DNA from 2 places in the Streptomyces sp. NPDC001732 genome. Region 1 is predicted to be linked to the other one. Evidence: riboswitches for the same ligand, from Rfam matches in the RefSeq annotation. Region 1 holds a riboswitch; the other holds the start of a gene.
The links. Region 1 has a riboswitch for cyclic di-AMP ahead of ACWCXX_RS20915 (M23 family metallopeptidase). Riboswitches for the same ligand answer to the same signal wherever they lie in the genome.
Positions count from the first base shown of each region.

Region 2: linked by a shared signal. The riboswitch ahead of ACWCXX_RS04685 (NlpC/P60 family protein) and the one ahead of ACWCXX_RS20915 (M23 family metallopeptidase) in region 1 are both predicted to bind cyclic di-AMP.

Region 1 is NZ_JBSFFY010000020.1:121,595-124,794, forward strand. Features, by position in the region: gene ACWCXX_RS20910 (SGNH/GDSL hydrolase family protein) at 1-303, opposite strand, end outside; gene ACWCXX_RS20915 (M23 family metallopeptidase) at 493-1,437, opposite strand; cyclic di-AMP (ydaO/yuaA leader) riboswitch at 1,441-1,599, opposite strand; partial or broken gene ACWCXX_RS20920 (alpha-galactosidase) at 1,938-2,953, opposite strand; gene ACWCXX_RS20925 (tyrosine-protein phosphatase) at 3,102-3,200, shown strand, end outside.
Region 2 is NZ_JBSFFY010000002.1:407,697-410,896, forward strand. Features, by position in the region: gene ACWCXX_RS04680 (hypothetical protein) at 161-514, shown strand; gene ACWCXX_RS04685 (NlpC/P60 family protein) at 678-1,835, opposite strand; cyclic di-AMP (ydaO/yuaA leader) riboswitch at 1,834-1,999, opposite strand; gene pcrA (DNA helicase PcrA) at 2,306-3,200, shown strand, end outside.

The DNA of each region.
Region 1 (3,200 bases):
GGCGAGTTCCTTGGCGCGCGGCACCTGCTCCTCGACGATCTGGTCGAGGAGGCGTCCGCGTACGGCGAGGTTGGCGTATCGGAAGTCCCCGTGCGCGGAGCCTTCGGTGTCCGCCTCCGCTCCGGTGTCCGGGAGCTGGTCCGCGAGGAGTACCGCGAACCGGTCCGCCCAGCCGACGAAGGTCCCGTCCGGACCCGGGTCGCCGACGCCCTCGGTGAAGCTGTCGCCGATCGCCGCGTACGACCCGATGACACCATGTCGGTTGGTGACGCCACGTTGATTTTTTCTCGAATCGTCTGCCACAAACGCTTATCCTGCACCGCTGAATGTGACCTACGCGACCGTAATGAGGGGTTGACGGGAGGTGAGATAGACCACCCGGTCAGTTTTGAAGAAGGGGGAATACGCGGAAGGGGCGGTGCGCCGCCGCGCACCGCCCCTTGCCGTTTCGCTCGGGTCGGATTCCGCCGTCCGGTTGCCCGGCCGTACGGGTCAGACGTAGATGCCGTGCGAGGCCAGGTAGGCGATCGGGTCGATGTCCGAGCCGTACCCCGGGCCCGTGCGGACCTCGAAGTGCAGGTGCGGGCCGGTGACGTTGCCGGTGGCTCCGGAGAGGCCGACCTGCTGGCCGGTGCCCACGGTCTGGCCCGCCGAGACGGAGATCGAGGACAGATGGCCGTACTGCGAGTAGCGGCCGTCGGCGTGCTTGACGACGACCTGGTTGCCGTACGCGCCGCCCCAGCCTGCGGTGACGACGGTGCCGGAGGTGATGGACTTCACGCTGGTGCCGGTGGAGACGGGGAAGTCGATCCCGGTGTGGCTGCCGCTGGACCAGTTGGCGCCGGAGGCCCGGTAGGCGGTGGTGTGGTTGCCGGGGACCGGGTGGGCGTAACCGGAACCGGTGCTCTGGGCGGCCGGGGCGGAGGTCGCGGCCTTGGCCTCGGTGGCGGCGGGCGCGGACTTGGCCGGGGCCGACTTCTTCACGGCCGACGGCACCGAGGGGGCCTTCGACGGGAGGGACGAGCCGGTGCCCGCGCCGGTGGCCGCGGCGCCGCCGGACGCCTTGCCGGCGAGGACCAGCTTCATGCCCGGGAAGATCAGGCCGGGGTTCGCGCCGACGACCTCGCGGTTGTCCTGGTACAGCTTCTGCCAGCCGCCCTGGACCTGGTGCTCGGTGGCGATCTTCGACAGGTAGTCGCCGGGGACGACGGAGTACGTCGTGGTGGCGGGGGCCTGCTTCTGCGCGACCGGCTGGGCGTGCGTGGCGGTGACGGGGGCCTTCTGCGGGATGACGGCCGGGGCGGCCTGCTCCGCGGCGTGGGCGCCGGTGGCACCGAGCAGCGGGAGTGCGATGACGGCGCCGCCGGCGCTCGCCGCGACGACGCCGCGGGCGATGGGGCCGGCCTTGGGACGACGGTGCTTACCCGATATGGGCATGAAGTATTTCCTCTCCGGCGCCTGCGAGGTGAGCTGTCGGGTTCGGGCTGGAGATGCCCGGCCGCGCGAGCGCGACTTCACCCCTAGCCGGCCGGATTTCCCGGTCGGCGGATTACCTGGTTCCCCCGCTCCTGCCACGCGATCATTGGGTGCGAATTCCGGGCGGCGGCAGGATTGGGCGGTCCGTCCGGATTGATTGACGGTGACCGTAGGCGAGCCGGGACGGTGAGAACAAGCCGTGGGTTCCATGCCGGATTCCGCGCCGGGAAATCGGTGCGGAATTCCGGTCACACTCCGTGGATTAAGGATCTTGCCTTTCCGCGCCGCGCACGGAATACCCGACCGTCGCTTCGCCACACACCGTCACGGATATGATCCCGCTCACGAGCGGACAACCATCTCCCGCACATTCGGGGCAAGTTACCCCAAAATGCGCATTATGGACATGGTTCGCGCGTCATCCCTTCCGGAGCCTCGGCACGCGCGCGTCGAGGCCCCCGGAGCCCGGTGTGCGGCCGGTGGTGCAGCAGTACCGAGCCGTGCTGCACCACCGGCCGGATCTCCTTGTACAGATCCCCCGGCCCCGCCCCTCGGCGAGCTCCTCCTCGCTCCACTCCGCGAGGTCCCCGCCGGTGCCGAGCACCCCGGCCATCGCGCTCACGAAGCGGAGGCGCAGGGAGCTGACCCTGTCGTTGAACTGGACGTTCGGGCTGTCGGTGACCCGGGCGGCCATCACCCCGGCCGGGCGGATCCGGCCGAAGCCCTCCTGGATGGCGAGCCGGTCCAGCGGGTCGGGGTTGTCGGAGGTCCGCACCTGGTCCGTGCGGGACGGGATGCCCAGGCCGATCCGTCCGCCACCGCCCGAGCAGGACTCGAACTCGACGGAGGGGTGCGCGGCCCCGAGCCGGTCGATCAGCTCGTACAGGGCGGCCACCTGCTCGGTCCAGATCTTCTGCGGGTACTCCTCGCCCGACCGTCCCACATCGGTGAAACAGCGGTTGAAATCCCATTTCACATAGTCGATGGGGCACTGGAGAGCAGGGCGTCCAACTGTTCCCGGAGATATTCCCGCACATCGGAACGGGCCAGGTTCAGCACCAGCTGATTGCAGTACTCGGTCCGCTTCCTGCCCGGGAAGTGCTGCACCCGGTCGGGATGTGCGCGATAGAGATCACTTTCCGGTCCGACCATTTCCGGTTCGACCCGGATGCCGGACCGCATGCCGAGTGCACACCTCGTCCGCGAGCGGCCTCGGACCGTCGGGAAAGCGGTCCGGATTCGGTGTCCAGTCGCCGAGCCCGGCCCGGTCGCTGGTGCGCCGGCCGGAGGCTCTCCGCGTCCGGGATCACCCGGGCCGGCTGCCAGGCGCGGCTCGCCCCGCCGAACCCCCGCCCGCTCCGCAGACCGGCGAACACGGGCGTGTACGACTCCCCGGGGCGAGCCGCAACAGTCCGGAGTCGTCGTGGCCGGCGCCGCCGGTGATCTGCACGAGCCCGTCGAGCCAGGACGCGAAGGCCCGGGCGGACTGGCCTCGGAGGCAAGGGAGTTCACGGGGGTATCGACAGGCAATGGCCAAGATGATTGCCTGAGGAATCGATGTCGTATCGTCGCGGGAGTTGCCTTGCCGGTGACTCGCGCCGGCACCAGACACTCCAGGAGTCGCCGTGACCCAGCAGCTGCCGCAGATCCCGTCGACGGAACCCGAACTGGCGGGCGTCCGCAATTTCCGCGACGTGGGCGGCCTGCCCGCCGCGGACGGCCGG
Region 2 (3,200 bases), on a different contig from region 1:
TCGTAATGGCGCTTATTGCCCGAATTTGGCGCGGCAATGTCGTCAAGTGATCGAGGAAATTGCACCAGAGTGAGGCATTCGGTACAGACACGAGCGGAGCGGCCGGGAAGTCGCACCTGCCTGTGGGGTGGTGATATGGGCGGGGCTAGGCTGCGGCCTCATGGACGTACTCATTCATGTCTTCGTCGCCCTGCACATCGTCGGCATCGCCTCGCTGCTGGGCGGTTTCCTGACCCAGATGAAGGCGATGGGCGCGGGCACGGCCCGGTTCGTGCCGGCGATGCTGCACGGTGCGCTGACCATGCTGGTCACCGGTGTCGCGCTGGTCGGGCTGAACGAGGCCGACGGCGGCCACGTGAACAACATCAAGATCGGGGTCAAGACGCTGATCCTGGTCGTCATCCTCGCGCTCGTCTACGTCAAGCGGGACGAGGAGAAGGTCGACAAGGGCGCCTTCGCGGCGGTCGGCGGCCTGACGCTCGCCAACATCTTCATCGCCACGCTCTGGGTCTGAGCCCCGGGGCCCGGCCGCCGGACCGGGGCCGATGCCCGGACCCGAGGCGGGCCGGGGCCGACGCCGCCCCGGCCCGAGGTTGTCAGGCCCGGGCGTCCCCGGCCCGCCGGACGGGCGCGAGGAGCGAGCGCGTCCGGCGGCCGGAGGTCCTGCGGTGCGGCCGCTACGCCGGGCGCACGCTGCCGTAGATCGGCATGTAGTAGATCGACTCCTCGCGCACGTTCGCCCCGGGCTTCGGTGCGTGGATCATCATCCCGTCGCCCTTGTAGATGCCGACGTGGCTGATGTCGTCGTAGAAGAAGACGAGGTCGCCCGGCCGCAGGTCCGCCGTGGCGACCCGGGTGCCGATCTTCACCTGGTCCCAGGTGGTGCGCGGAAGGTCGACGCCCGCCGCCCTCCACGCCGCCTGGGTGAGCCCGGAGCAGTCGTACGAGTCCGGGCCGGTGGCGCCCCAGACGTACGGCTTGCCGATCTGGGCCCTGGCGAAGGCGAGTACCTTCTCCGCCTGGGTGGTGGCGTCGCTGTCCGAGCCGGTGCCGGTTCCGGTGCCCGTCCCCGTACCGCTGCCGGAGTCCGCCTCCTTCGCGGCCTCCTCGGCCTTGCGGTCCGCCTCGGCTGCGGCCTGCTGCTTCGCCAGCTCCTCGGCCTTGCGCTTGGCCTCCGCCTCCTTCTTCCGCTCCAGCGCCGCGAGCCGCGCCTTCTCCTCGGCGGTCAGCTTCGACAGCAGCGTGCGCGCCTCGCCCAGCTTCTTCTGGACGTTCTGCTTGCTGGTGCGCAGGGTGGCCTGGGTCGTCGTCAGGGTCTCCAGGCTCTGCACCGCCTCGGACCGCTTCTTCGCCGTTCTGGCCTGCTGCGTACGGAATTCCGTGACCGCCTTCTGCTGGCGGCTGGTCATCCGGTCCATCAGCTGGCTCTGGTCGAAGTACGACTGCGGGTCGTCGGCCAGGAAGAAGGTGGCGGACGGTGCTATGGAGCCGTTGCGGTACTGCGCGGCCGCGTAGGTGCCGAGCGTCCGGCGCGCCTCGTTGAGCTTGTCGGCGCGCTCGGCCACGTCGTCCAGCAGGGCCTGGACCTTGGCGCGCTGGGTGGCGGAGGCTTCCTTCGCCCGGTTGTACTTCTGGGTCGCGGTGCCCGCCTGCCGGTAGAGGTCGTCGACCTTCTTCTGGACGTCCTCGACGCTGGGCTTCGGGCCGGGCGCGGCCGTGGCGCTCTGCGTGGAGAGCAGGGTCACGGACGCCAGCGCCGCCGAGGTGAGCCCGACGGCCGGTGCGGTGGTGCGCATCCGGGGGCGCGGTTTGCGGTGCGATGCCAAGACGGGCATCTCCTTCCGTGGACCGCCTGCCGGGTTAGCTGTCGGGTTCGGGCGGAACGGAAGGCTGCCCTACGGTCCGTTTGGGGGATGAGGACCGATTCACCCCAGTGCTTCCTGTGGGTCCCCGGCTCCGAACGCCCATGGGGGCAGCCCGGATTCGGCGGGGGTGCCCGCTCGGCGTGGTTCGCCGCAAAGGGGGTACGGGCCGCCCGGTCGAGCACGCTAGCCAACCGGTGTGCCGCTGGGAAGGTCGATGTTCGATATGCCCGATACATTTTCGTGACCTGGGTTGCAGGAGTGGCCGGAGGTCCGGAACCCCTCACGCGGTGCGGTTGCCCGCTCTCCGTGCGTGTTCGTTCTCTCCGTGCGCGTCCGTTCTCGGTGCGTGTCCGTTCCTCGCGCCCGTCCGGCGAGCGGGCGCCGGGCGGTTCGGCAAGGGCCCGCCGGGTGTCCGTGCGGCGGCTTAGACTCGACAAGCGATGAGCAGCCTCTTTGACGACAGTTTCCTGGCCGGCCTCCAGCCCTCGGAGGAAGAACCCCCGCCGCCCCCCGAGGACGCCGCACCCGAAGAGGTGCCGGAGGGGCTCTTCGGGGACGTGTTCGACGGGCCGCCGCCCAGGGACGCGTACTACCGCGACGGCGCCCCCCGCCCCGTCGTCGACTCCGCCGCGCTCCTCGACGGGCTGAACACCGAGCAGCGCGCCGCCGTCGTGCACGCGGGCTCCCCGCTGCTCATCGTCGCCGGGGCCGGTTCCGGGAAGACCCGGGTGCTGACCCACCGGATCGCCCACCTCCTCGCCGAGCGCGGGGTGCATCCCGGCCAGATCCTGGCGATCACCTTCACCAACAAGGCCGCCGGCGAGATGAAGGAGCGCGTCGAGCAGCTCGTCGGGCCGCGCGCCAACGCCATGTGGGTCATGACCTTCCACAGCGCGTGCGTACGCATCCTGCGCCGCGAGTCGAAGAAGCTCGGCTTCACCTCGTCGTTCTCGATCTACGACGCGGCCGACTCCAAGCGGCTGATGGCCCTGGTCTGCCGCGACCTCGACCTGGACCCGAAGCGCTTCCCGCCGAAGTCGTTCACGGCCAAGGTCTCCAACCTGAAGAACGAGCTGATCGACGAGGAGACCTTCGCGGGCCAGGCCGCCGACGGTTTCGAGAAGACGCTCGCCCAGGCGTACGCGATGTACCAGTCCCGGCTGCGCGAGGCCAACGCGCTGGACTTCGACGACATCATCATGACGACGGTGCACCTGCTCCAGGCGTTCCCCGACGTCGCCGAGCACTACCGCCGCCGCTTCCGGCACGTCCTGGTCGACGAGTACCAGGACACCAACCACGCCCAGTACACCCTCGTGCGCGAACTGGTCGGCC